Linked DNA regions of Actinocatenispora sera. Each later gene encodes a partner of the first gene's protein in a complex. Links are inferred from orthologs where the notes say so. Each region holds a gene or a part of one and is shown on either strand. Other genes may lie near its edges.

Region 1 (6,119 bases):
AAGATCCGCATCCGGTACGCCAAGCGGGGCCGCCTCGCGTTCACCTCGCACCGCGACTTTGCCCGCGCACTGGAGCGGGCCATGCGTCGCGCGGCGGTACCGATCGCCTATTCGTCCGGGTTCAGCCCGCACCCGAAGATCTCGTACGCCTCCGCCGCGCCGACCGGCGTGGCGAGCGAGGCCGAGTACTTCGAGGTCGGCCTGCAGGCGCCGGTCGAGCCGGACTGGCTGCGCACCGCGCTGGACGCGGCGCTGCCGCCCGGCCTGGACATCCTGGAGGCGGTCGAGGCCCGCACGTCCGACTTCGCCGACCGGCTCACCGGTTCGCACTGGCAGATCCGACTGCCCGAGGTGACCGACTCGGCTGCCGAGGCGGCGGTGGCCGCGTTCCTCGCCGCGGACGAGGTCCTGGTCGAGCGGATGACCAAGTCCGGCCGCCGCACGATGGACGCGCGCTCGCCGGTGGTACGCATGGCGGTCACCGAGCGTGGCCCCGACGCGGGTGGTCAGCCTGGTGAGGTGGGCAACACCACGCCGGAGCCGGCCGCCGGGGGCGCGGCCGGTCCGTGTGCCATACTCGATCTAGTCGTACGGCACGTAACCCCGTCCGTACGGCCCGATGACGTCCTGGCCGGCCTGCGCGTGGTGGCCGAGTTGGCGCCGCCGGTCCCACCGAAGGTGATCAGGTTGGCGCAGGGCACGCTCACCGGGCACGGCGAGATCACCGATCCGCTCGTGGTCGTCGGTGCGGACAGGGCAGTCAGCGGAACCCCGTCGACCTGACGGCCGGGCCGCACGGCCCGGGTAGGCAGACTTCGGGTGGCTCGGCAGAGCCGCTCGACCTGTGGACCACCCCCGCGTGGCTGCGCTCTCGCGCCCGGGGGCGGTAGAACTGGAGAACGCCCGGATGCTCGACAACGAGCCGACAGGCAGCACGGACGCAGTGCAGGACGCCGCGTCCGACGCCGACCGGCCCACCGCAGACAGCCCCGCCGCGCCGGCCGCGAGCCGGACCCGCCGGCGGGCCACCCGATCCGCGGGGCCACCCAAGCCGCTGGAACCGGCGACGACCGGCGCGGCGGCCACCGAACCGCCCGCCCACGCCGACCCCGGCATCCCGTCCCGCGGCACCGACACCGCCGCCGGGCCCGCCGAGGCGGCGCCGGCGACGAAGCCGCGCGGTCGCCGCGCCACCCGGCCGGCGGCCGCCCCCGCGACCAGCGCGACCGACGAGGCCGTCGCGATCAGCGCGAGCGCCCGCGGCAGCGGTCCGGACGACGCGGGACGCGGCGACGACGCCGGCGAGCCGGCGCCGCGCCGGACCCGTACCCGGAAGAAGGCGGCGGCACCGGCTGCCGAGCCCGCACCGGCAGAGCCCGCACCGGCCGAGGCCGCAGCCGGCGCCGAGGAGGCGCCGGCGCCGCGCAAGCGGGCCAGCCGCCGCCGGGCGACCGCAGCCAGCGAGGCCGACACGTCGGCCGGGCCCGCGGCGACCGAAAAGCCGGCCGAGCCGGCCGGGGACTCGACGGCCGAACCGGCCGCGGAGCAGCCGGCCGAACCGGAGCGACCCACCACCCGCCGGCGCCGGCGGGTCGCGGCGCCGGTGCTGTTCGTGGCGCCCGACGCGGCGGTCCCGGCGACCACGCCGACGAACGCGCCGGAGGACCAGGCGGAGCCGGCGGCCGAGACCGCCGAACCGGCGCCGGAGCGGTCCCGCGGGCGCCGGAAGCAGCAGGCCGAGCCGGCCGAGCAGGCCGAGCCGGAGCAGGCCGAACCGGCCGCCGAGGCGGACGAGGACGGCCTGGACGACGGCGACGGGAAGCACCGTCGGCGTCGCGGCCGGCGCGGTCGCGGTCGCGGCAAGGGCGCGGCGGAGGAGGCCGAGGCCGCCGAGACCGAGTCCGGCGCGGCCGACGAAGCCGGCGAGTCCGCCGAGGCCGATGCCGGTGAGGAGTCGGCCGAGGGTGGCCGCCGCCGGCGTCGCCGGCGTCGCCGGGGCGCCGCGGGTGACACCGAGCCGTCCCCGGACGACCCGCCGAACACCGTGGTCAAGGTCCGCGAGCCGCGCAGGGCGGTGGACGAGGTACAGGGCGTGTCGGGCTCGACCCGGCTGGAGGCCAAGCGGCAGCGCCGGCGCGACGGCCGCGAGCAGCGCCGTACCCGGCCGCCGATCCTGTCCGAGTCGGAGTTCCTGGCCCGGCGCGAGGCGGTCGACCGCAGCATGGTGGTGCGCCAGCTCGGCGACCGCACCCAGATCGCCGTGCTGGAAGACGGCGTGCTGGTCGAGCACTACGTGTCCCAGTCGACCAGCAACACCATGATCGGCAACGTCTACCTCGGCAAGGTGCAGAACGTCCTGCCCAGCATGGAGGCGGCGTTCATCGACATCGGCCGGGGCCGCAACGCGGTGCTCTACGCCGGCGAGGTCAACTGGGACTCCGCCGGCCTGGAGGGCCGCACCCGCGCGATCGAGCGGGCGCTGAAGCCCGGCGACAGCGTGCTGGTGCAGGTCACCAAGGATCCGATCGGGCACAAGGGTGCCCGGCTGACCAGCCACGTCACCCTGTCCGGCCGCCACCTGGTGTACGTGCCGGGCGGGCACGCGTCCGGGATCAGCCGCAAGCTGCCGGACACCGAGCGCAAGCGGCTGCGGGACGCGCTGAAGCGGCTGGTGCCCGAGCACGCCGGCGTGATCGTCCGCACCGCCGCGGAGGGCGCCAGCGAGGACGAGCTGTCCCGCGACGTGACGCGGCTGCAGGCGCTGTGGGAGACGATCGAGAAGAAGTCGACGTCCGCCTCCGCACCGTCCCTGCTGTACGAGGAGCCGGACCTGGTGATCCGGGTCGTCCGCGACCTGTTCAACGAGGACTTCAAGGAGCTGGTGGTCGCCGGCTCGGACGCCTGGGAGATGGTGCACGAGTACGTCGAGCACGTCTCGCCGGACCTGGTCGAGCGGCTGAGCCAGCACACCGGCAGCAAGGACGTGTTCACCGAGCTGCGCATCGACGAGCAGCTGTTGAAGGCGCTCGACCGCAAGGTGTACCTGCCCAGCGGCGGATCGCTGGTCATCGACCGCACCGAGGCGATGACCGTGATCGATGTCAACACCGGCAAGTTCATCGGCTCCGGCGGCAACCTGGAAGAGACGGTCACCCGCAACAACCTGGAGGCGGCCGAGGAGATCGTTCGCCAGCTGCGGCTGCGGGACGTCGGCGGCATCATCGTCATCGACTTCATCGACATGGTGCTGGAGAGCAACCGGGAGCTGGTGTTGCGCCGGTTGACCGAGTGCCTCGGCCGGGACCGGACCAAGCACCAGGTCACCGAGATCACCTCGCTGGGGCTGGTGCAGATGACCCGCAAGCGGGTCGGCCAGCCGCTGATCGACGCGTTCAGCGAGACCTGCGAGCACTGCAAGGGCCGCGGCGTGATCATCCACCTGGAGCCGGCCAAGCACGCCGGCAAGGGTGGCGGGTCGGACTCGGCGAAGCAGCAGCCCGCCGACGAGGGCAAGCGGACCGGTGAGGGCAAGCGCCGCCGCAAGGACAAGTCCGACAAGGACAAGCTTGAGAGCGCCGACAAGAACAAGTCGGACACGGTGGCCGAGGAGTCCGTCGACCAGCAGGCCGGCGCGGACGCGACGGCGGAGCAGCCGGTCGCAGCCGACAGCGGCAGCGGGTCGGCCGCGGTCGAGGCGGCGGACGGGCCAGCCCCGGACGCCGGGCCGGCCGAGACCCCGAACCGGCGCAAGCGGGCAGGTACCCGGCGGCGCAAGGTGGCCGAGGCCGAACCGGTCACCGCGGACAGCTGAGCGATCGGCGGGATCGGGACCGCGTTCCGTCTCCCGCCGACTCGTACCGGCGCCAGAGGAGACGGTGGGTTCCGGGCGGGGTGGCCGGTGTGGGCGGCGGGCACCCGATGCCGTACCCTTACCGGCGGTGCCTCGTGCGCCAGGGTCTTGGCTGCCCCGAGCTCGCACCGAGGACGCTGGATCTCGCAGGTGGTGGCCGCGGTCGCGGCTCGCTTGTGGGCCGGACAGCGCGGCGCCGCCATGCGGCGCAGCACCACCACGCCACGCAGCAACACCACACTGCGGGAGCACCGAGCTTGCGGTGACACCGTGACACTGAACCACTGAAGGAGACCTGCGTCCGATGTACGCGATCGTCAAGACCGGCGGCAAGCAGTACAAGGTCGCCGAGGGCGACGTGATCGAGGTCGAGAAGCTCCAGGGTGAGCCCGGCGACACGGTGACGCTGCCCACGGTGCTGCTCGTCGACGGCGAGGGTGACGCCACCACGGTCACCACCGACCCGGCCACGCTGGCCGAGGTCGAGGTCACCGGCGAGCTGGTCGCCCACACCAAGGGCCCCAAGATCAAGATCCACAAGTTCAAGAACAAGACCGGCTACCACAAGCGCCAGGGTCACCGCCAGCCGCTGACCCAGGTGAAGGTGACCGGCATCGAGAGCGGGAAGTAGGGCGCCGAGATGGCACACAAGAAGGGTGCGTCGAGTTCGCGCAACGGCCGCGACTCCAACGCTCAGCGGCTCGGCGTGAAGCGCTTCGGTGGTCAGCTGGTGAACGCCGGCGAGATCATCATTCGCCAGCGTGGCACCAAGTTCCACCCGGGTGACCTGGTCGGCCGGGGCAAGGACGACACGCTGTTCGCGCTCAGCGCCGGCAACGTCGAGTTCGGCCGCAAGCGCGGTCGCCGGGTGATCAGCATCGTTCCGGTGCAGCAGTAGCATCGATCGAGACGTTCGCGGGCGGGCCGGACACCGGCCCGCCCGTTCTGTGTTTCGCGCCCTGGGTACGCCGTGACCGGCGCACGCCGGTGCGGGGTGAGGGAGGTCGGCGGTGACCACGTTCGTGGATCGGGCCGTACTGCACGTACAGGCCGGTAACGGTGGCCACGGCTGCATGTCGATCCACCGGGAGAAGTTCAAGCCGCTGGGCGGCCCGGACGGCGGCAACGGAGGCCGCGGCGGCGATGTGATCCTGGAGGTCGACGCGGGCGTACACACCCTGTTGGACTTCCACTACCGACCGCACCTGAAGGCTGCGAACGGCAAGCCCGGCCAGGGCTCGAACCGGGACGGCGCGCAGGGCGAGGACCTGCGGGTCCGGGTACCGGACGGCACCGTGGTGCTGACCGCCGACGGTGAGGTGATCGCCGACCTGGTCGGTACCGGTACCAGCATCGTGATCGCGCACGGCGGTCGCGGCGGGCGGGGCAACGCGGCGCTGGCGAACTCGCGGCGCAAGGCGCCCGGGTTCGCAGAGCTGGGCGAGCCGGGCGACGCCTCCGACGTGGTGGTGGAGCTCAAGAGCGTCGCCGACGTCGGCCTGGTCGGCTTCCCCAGCGCCGGCAAGTCGTCGCTGATCTCGGTGCTGTCCGCGGCCCGGCCGAAGATCGCCGACTACCCGTTCACCACGCTGCAGCCCAACCTCGGGGTGGTGCGCGCGGGCGAGGTCACGTTCACCATCGCCGACGTACCGGGGCTGATCCCGGGCGCCGCCACCGGCAAGGGCCTCGGCCTGGACTTCCTGCGCCACATCGAGCGGTGTGCGGTGCTGGTGCACGTGGTGGACCTGGCGACCGAGGAGCCGGGCCGGGACCCGGCCAGCGACATCGACGCGATCGAGGCCGAACTCGCCGCGTACGGCGGGCTCACCGACCGGCCGCGCATCGTGGTGCTGAACAAGCTGGACGTGCCGCACGGGCGGGAGCTGGCCGAGATCGTCGCCGCCGACCTGGCCGAGCGCGGCTGGCCGATCTTCGAGCTGTCCGCGGTGACCCGGGAGGGGCTGCGGCGGTTCACGTTCGCGCTGGCCGACGCCGTCCGGCGGTACCGCGCGGAGCACCCGCCGACCGAGCCGACCCGCATCGTGCTGCGCCCGGCGGCGGTGGACGAGAGCCACTTCGAGGTGGCCGTCGACCCCGATGGGGTGTACGTGGTGACCGGACCGCGGCCGGAGCGCTGGGTGCGGCAGACCGACTTCTCCAACAACGAGGCGATCGGCTACCTGGCCGACCGGCTGGCGCGGCTGGGGGTGGAGGAGGCGCTGGCGAAGGCCGGCGCGCAGCCCGGCGCACCGGTGCGGATCGGTGCGAT
Region 2 (6,283 bases), 730 kb from region 1 along the record:
CCGGCGGATCTGGCGTTCGCCCACCAGGTGCTCACCGAGGAGCTCGGCGACGCCGTGCCCTGGTACTACGTACCGGGCAACCACGAGGTGATGGGCGGCAAGATCGCCGACTTCACCGCCGAGTTCGGCCCGGCGCAGCAGGTGTTCGACCACACGGGCACCCGGTTCATCACCCTGGACACCTCCAGCCTGGGCATCCGTACCGGTGGGTTCGACCAGATCGAGCTGCTGCGCCAGCAGTTGGATGCGGCGGCCACCGACCGCTCCGTGTCGTCGGTGGTGCTGGTCGAGCACGTACCCCCGCGGGACCCGCTGCCGCAGCAGGGCAGCCAGCTGTCCGACCGCAAGGAGGCGGCGCTGGTCGAGTCCTGGCTGGCCGACTTCGGCCGCCGTACCGGCAAGGGCGTCGGCTTCGTCGGCGGCCACGTCGGCGTGTTCCACGCCTCCCACGTCGACGGCGTGCCCTACCTGATCAACGGCAACTCGGGCAAGAACCCGGCGGCGCCGGCGGACCAGGGCGGGTTCATCGGCTGGACCGAGTTCGGGGTGAACCCGGTCTCCGCGCACGAGCAGGCGCAGCGGCGGGCCGACCCGTACGGCGCCGGGCCGTCCGACTGGCTCGCCGCCCGGATCCGGCCGCAGACCGACACCGTCACGCTCACCGCGCCGGACCACCTCGCGGTGGGCAAGACCGGGACCGCCTCGGCGTCGCTGACCCAGCAGGACAACACCGTGCCGGTGGCGTACCCGGTCAGCGCCGACTGGTCCGCCTCCCGCGGTGTCCGGTTCGGTGACCGGCGCGGCGGGAGCGACGTCGTCGCGTACGACCCGGTGTCCGGCACGCTGACCGGGCTGCGCCGCGGTACGGCCACGCTCACCGTGGATGTCAACGGCGTCCGCGACACGGTGACCATCACCGTCGCCTGACCGCAACACGCCGGAGGGCCGGAGCCACCACTCCGGCCCTCCGGCGCGTCCGGCACCCGATATATATCGCCTACCGGTATATAGTGCCAGCATGAGCGAGCCGCCGCTGCGCGAACCGACGTTCCTGATCCTGACCGCGCTGGCCGACGAGCCCCGGCACGGCTACGCGGTGATCGAGGAGGTCGACCACATCTCCGCCGGCTCGGTCCGGCTGCGCGCCGGCACCCTGTACGCGGCGCTCGACCGGCTGCGCGCCGACGGCCTGATCGAGGTCGACCGCGAGGAGGTCGTGCAGACCCGGTTGCGCCGGTACTACCGGATCACCGCCGAGGGCGCCCGCCGCCTCGCCGCGGACGCGGCCCGGATGCGCCGGCACGCCACCGCCGCCGCCCGCCGCCTCGGCCGGTTCGCGGGTGGCACCGCATGACCCCGCTGGAGCGGCGCTACCGCCGGCTGCTCGCCCTCTACCCGCCCGCCCACCGCCGCGAGTACGAGGACGAGATGGTCACCGTCCTGCTCGCCGACACCGCACCGGGCCGCGACCGCCCATCGGTCGCCACCATTGCCGACCTCCTGCTCGGCGCCGCCACCGTCCGGCTACGCACCGCCCGCCGCTGGCTCGCCGGCGACGCCTGGCGCCGCGCCGCGCCGCTCGCCGCGAAGCTGGTCTGCCTGCTGCTCGCGGCTCGTGCGGTGCCGGTGCTCGGGCTGGCTGCAACGGCGGTGGGCGGCCCGCTTGGCTGGCGGTCCACGCTGCTGACGTCCGCTGCCGGCTCCCTGGCCTGGCTCGCGGTCGTAGCGCTGTCGCTCGGCGGCCGGCGAGCGCCGGCCACCGCCGTGGCGGGCGCGCTGACTGTCGCCGGTGCAGCGGGCATGCTGCTCGATGAGGGGATCGCCGAACGGCTGTCGATCTCCGGCTGGTACCTCGTCGTGTTCGGCGCCACCGCCACTGTCGCCGTGGCGATCCGGCCTTCCCCCGTGCCGCCGCACCGCCTCCTCGGCGTCGCCCTCGGGGTCGCCGTGGCTGTCACCCCCGGACTCGTGCAGCTCGCCCGCCGGCCGCTGCCGTTCGAGTGGTTCTGGATCGCGCCGATCGGGATCGATCCGCTGAGCCTGACGGCGCTCGGGGCGGCCGCGCTGGGGCTGGTGACCTGGCTGGTCGCGGCGCGGCGGCTCGGGTTCGCGGTCGCGGCCCGGATCGCCGTGCTGCTCGTACCGGGGGCCGCGGTCCGCGTCCTGCTCGGCCCTGCCGGCCAGGGACACCTGCTGGTCGACGCGGTGCGGCCGGCGTGGGCTGCCGTCGCGGCCGGGGTGGCCGCGCTGGTGTCGTTCGGTCTCGCGCTGATCGTCCTGACCGTGGTGGAACGGGTGGTTCGGCTCGTCCTGCTCGGTCGGATGGTCGAAGCGGAGCGGGCATCCGGCGGTGCCGCGGAGCCGCTACCTGACGGTCGGCCGGCGGGCTCGGGCCGCGACTGGCGGTCGTGACGCCTCGGCGTCACCGGGCGGCGGTCCGGCATCGTGGCGCCGTCCAGGAAGTGTCCGGTACGGGCGGGCATAAGTGGCGGGGTGGGGGCGTTACCCAGGCGGTGTGGTTGTGGGAGCACGTGCCACACTGGTACGACGGCCCGTTTGAGGTTCCGGTTCACGCCGTGGCGACAGGCGCCTGGCGACCCGGCGACCTACCTGGAGAGGACCCCCATGAAGAGTGGCATTCACCCGCAGTACCAGGCAACCGAGGTGACCTGTTCCTGCGGCAACTCGTTCACCACGCGCAGCACCGCGTCGGGCGGCTCGATTCACGTCGAGACGTGCAACGCCTGCCACCCGTTCTACACCGGCAAGCAGCGCATTCTGGACACCGGCGGCCGGGTCGCCAAGTTCCAGCAGAAGTACGCCAAGGCCCGCGCCGCGCAGGCCAAGGCCGGCAAGTAGCGACCACGACGGCGCTCGCCGCCCGATCCGTGACGGATCGGGCGGTGGGCGCCGTTTCGTCTGTCCACGGGGTCGGTCGACCCGGCCCCGGTCCGCGTGACGGTGAAGGGGAGCGATGGCGATGGACACGCCCGGTGGTGACCGGCTCGGTGAGCTGCGCGACGAGTACCAGCAGCTGGAGCAGCGGCTGGCCGATCCCGCGTTGCACGCCGACGCCAACGAGGCGCGCCGGGTGGGCCGCCGCTACGCCGAGCTGGGCCCGATCGTGCGCACCGCCGGCGAGCTGGACACCGCCCGTGCCGACCTGTCCGCGGCCACCGAGCTCGCCACCGAGGACGCGTCGTTCGCGCCCGAGGTCGACGCGCTGACCACGGTGATCCCCAAGCTGGAGGAGCGGCTGGCCGAGCTGCTCGCGCCGCGCGACCCCAACGACGGCAAGGACGTCATCCTGGAGATCAAGGCGGGGGAGGGCGGCGACGAGTCGGCGCTGTTCGCCGGCGACCTGCTCCGGATGTACCTGCGGTATGCGGAGCGGCACGGCTGGGTCGCCGAGGTCATCGACGCCGAGGAGACCGACCTGGGCGGTTACAAGGACCTGTCGGTCGCGATCAAGACCAAGGGCATCCCCGAGGGCGGCATCGGTGTCTGGGCGCGGCTGAAGTTCGAGGGCGGCGTGCACCGGGTCCAGCGGGTACCGGTGACCGAGTCGCAGGGCCGCATCCACACCTCGGCGGCCGGCGTGCTGGTACTGCCCGAGGCCGAGGACGTCGACGTCACGATCGACCCGAACGACCTGCGCATCGACGTGTACCGCTCGTCCGGGCCGGGTGGCCAGTCGGTCAACACCACCGACTCCGCGGTGCGCATCACGCACCTGCCGACCGGCATCGTGGTGTCCTGCCAGAACGAGAAGTCGCAGCTGCAGAACAAGGAGCAGGCGCTGCGCATCCTGCGGGCCCGGCTGCTCGCCGCCGCGCAGGAGGAGGCCGACGCCGCCGCATCCGACGCCCGGCGCTCGCAGGTGCGTACCGTAGACCGGTCGGAGCGGATCCGCACCTACAACTTCCCGCAGAGCCGGATCACCGACCACCGCATCGGCTTCACCGCCTACAACCTCGACCAGGTACTCGACGGCGACCTGGACGCAGTCCTCGACGCCCTCGCCGAAGCCGACCGCGCCGCCCGCCTGACAGGAACCGAACTCCGACGTTAGGGGCGCCCCCGCCCGCCCCGGCCGCGAACGTTGATCAAGGGATCCGAACGTTGATCAAGGGATCCGGTCATCGGGTCCTGCCGCGATGTGCCCGATTCCCTTGATCGACGTCGGCATCCCTTGATCAACGATCGACGTCGGCATCCCTTGATCAACTTGAGGGGGCCGGGGTCACGAGGCGCGGGCGGCGTGCTTGGCGGCGTACATGGCGCGGTCGGCCAGTTCGAAGCCGTTCTGGACGCCGGAGCGCAGGTCGAGCTCGGCCCAGCCGATGCTGACGGTGATCGGGGTGCCGGGCACCAGGGCGTCCCAGTCCTCGGTGCCGAACGTGCCGATCACCCGGTTGCCCACCTCGTACGCCTCGGGCAGCTGCGCGCCGGGCAACACCACCACGAACTCGTCCCCGCCGTAGCGGGCGACGAAGTCGCCGCGGCGCATCACCCGGGCGAGCAGCCCGGCGGCACGTTGCAGTACCGCGTCGCCGGTGAGGTGGCCGTGCACGGTGTTGACCGCCTTGAACGAGTCGAGGTCGAGCACCCCGATCACGCCGCGCTCGCTGCGGTCGGCCATCGCGGCGACGTGCTGCTCCAGGTGCCGCCGGTTCGGCAGGCCGGTGAGCGGGTCGGTGAGCGCCTCGTCGGCGTAGCGGGCGACGGTGGCCCGCAGATCGTCGTGGTCCAGCCGGGCTTCGACCCCGTCGATGAACAGGTCGCGCAGCCGGTCGATGGCCTGCGCGGTGAGCCGGAACGCCTCCCGGTCGGCCTGGTGCGCGGCGGCGTGGTCGCCGGCCGCCGCGTACGCGAGGGCGCGCAGTCGCGGCGGCTCCGAGGCGCCGAGGGTGCGGGCGTCCACGCTGATCCGCTCCAGCCGGGTCACCGCCTGTTCCGGCCGGCCGTCGGCGATGTCCAGGCAGACCGCGCCGAGCGCGCGCAGGTCACCCACCAGCGGGTCGTGGCTGCGCGGCTCGCCGAGCCACGGGTACGCCGGCATCGGCGCGGGTTCGCCGAACGCGGTGAGCCGCGCGAGCGCGTAACCGACGTAGGGCCGGTCCATCTCGGGCAGCTGGGCCTGCGCCTGCTGCGGCGCGCCGGGTAGCTGGCCGAGCACGTCGCGCAGGATCCGGATGCAGCCCTCCGCGTCGCCGCGGTGGTCCAGCGACACCGCGAGCCGCACCCGTACCTCCGGGATCACGTACTCGGCGCCGGGCAGCCCGGCGGCCGCCGCCATCCGCCGGCCCCGGTCGACCGCGCCGAGGGCGTGCCCGTGGAACCCGATCAGCGAGTACGTGGTGGCGAGGTCGATCCAGGCGTCCGCCGCCTCCGGTACCGGTCGGCTCACCAGGCCCAGCGAGCGGGAGCTGCGCACCAGATGGGTCACGCAGCGATCCAGCGAACCGCCCAGGTAGGCCACGTACGCGGCGTGCGCGTGCAGCTCGCCCAGGTGGCTCGGTTCGGGGTAGTCGCGGATCAGCTCGAACGCCCGGTCCAGCGCCGCCGGGCACTCGTTGTACCGGCCGAGGTTGATCAGGCAGCCGATCTTGGCGAGGATCGCGTACGCCAACGTCCGGGTGTCACGCGACTCGCCGAGCACGCGGTCGACGAGGCGTTCCGCCTCGTCGGATCGGCCGGCTCGGATGAGCCGGCGCACCTCGTCTCGATAGTCGTCGGCCCGCGCCGCCAAGCCGGCACTCGGCCATGCCACGCTGCGACCTCCCCCGGCTGTCCATCCGACCTGCCGCACGGCCCGGCGCGGTCCGGCGTGGATGATGGATGCGTGCAACGAGAAGACCGGATCGGTAGCGCTCCGGATACGCCAGACCGTACGCCAGCAAGGGTCGTTCTGGCCAGCGCTGCCCGACTTCTCGCGGCCGCCGGCGTGGCCAGTCCGCGGGTGGACGCCGAGCTGCTCGCGGCGCACGTGCTGGGGGTGTCGCGGGGCCGGCTGGTGCTGCTGGACGGGGTGGACCGGACCGATCGGGACAAGATCGACGCGCTGGTGGCGCGCCGCGCCGCCGGCACCCCGCTGCAACACCTGACCGGGGTCGCCGCGTTCCGGCACCTGGAGCTTGCGGTCGGCCCCGGCGTGTTCGTCCCGCGACCCGAGACCGAGCTGCTGGTCGACGCCGGTCGCGCGCTGCTGAGCCGGCCCGACCCGCTCGTGGTCGACCTGTGCGCCGGGTCCGGCGCGCTCGGCCTGGCCGTCGCGAACGAA

Evidence for each region. Proteins that work in one complex are often made in the same cells at the same time.
Region 2: rpmA (region 1) and rpmE share a complex: the UniProt entries of both Bacillus subtilis proteins name them as parts of the 50S ribosomal subunit. The link is inferred for Actinocatenispora sera from one-to-one orthologs.

What each region holds. Positions count from the first base shown.
Region 1 is NZ_AP023354.1:3,342,488-3,348,606, forward strand. Bases 3,293-6,119 are described here. They hold rpmA (50S ribosomal protein L27), read left to right. Parts: upstream 3,293-4,490; coding sequence 4,491-4,748; downstream 4,749-6,119. Other genes in these bases: Asera_RS16090 (Rne/Rng family ribonuclease), read left to right, coding at 3,293-3,811; rplU (50S ribosomal protein L21), read left to right, coding at 4,155-4,481; obgE (GTPase ObgE), read left to right, coding at 4,861-6,119. Outside these bases: Asera_RS16085 (TIGR03936 family radical SAM-associated protein), read left to right, coding at 1-783; more of Asera_RS16090, read left to right, coding at 908-3,292. UniProt on the Bacillus subtilis protein: Plays a role in sporulation at high temperatures.
Region 2 is NZ_AP023354.1:4,076,293-4,082,575, forward strand. Bases 1,252-4,242 are described here. They hold rpmE (50S ribosomal protein L31), read left to right. Parts: upstream 1,252-2,625; coding sequence 2,626-2,859; downstream 2,860-4,242. Other genes in these bases: Asera_RS19425 (PadR family transcriptional regulator), read left to right, coding at 1,252-1,354; Asera_RS19430 (hypothetical protein), read left to right, coding at 1,351-2,412; prfA (peptide chain release factor 1), read left to right, coding at 2,981-4,072. In the rest of the region: Asera_RS19420 (phosphodiester glycosidase family protein), read left to right, coding at 1-927; more of Asera_RS19425, read left to right, coding at 1,019-1,251; Asera_RS19445 (GGDEF domain-containing protein), read right to left, coding at 4,244-5,773; prmC (peptide chain release factor N(5)-glutamine methyltransferase), read left to right, coding at 5,864-6,283. UniProt on the Bacillus subtilis protein: Binds the 23S rRNA. While neither of the L31 paralogs is essential, this protein seems to function as the main L31 protein.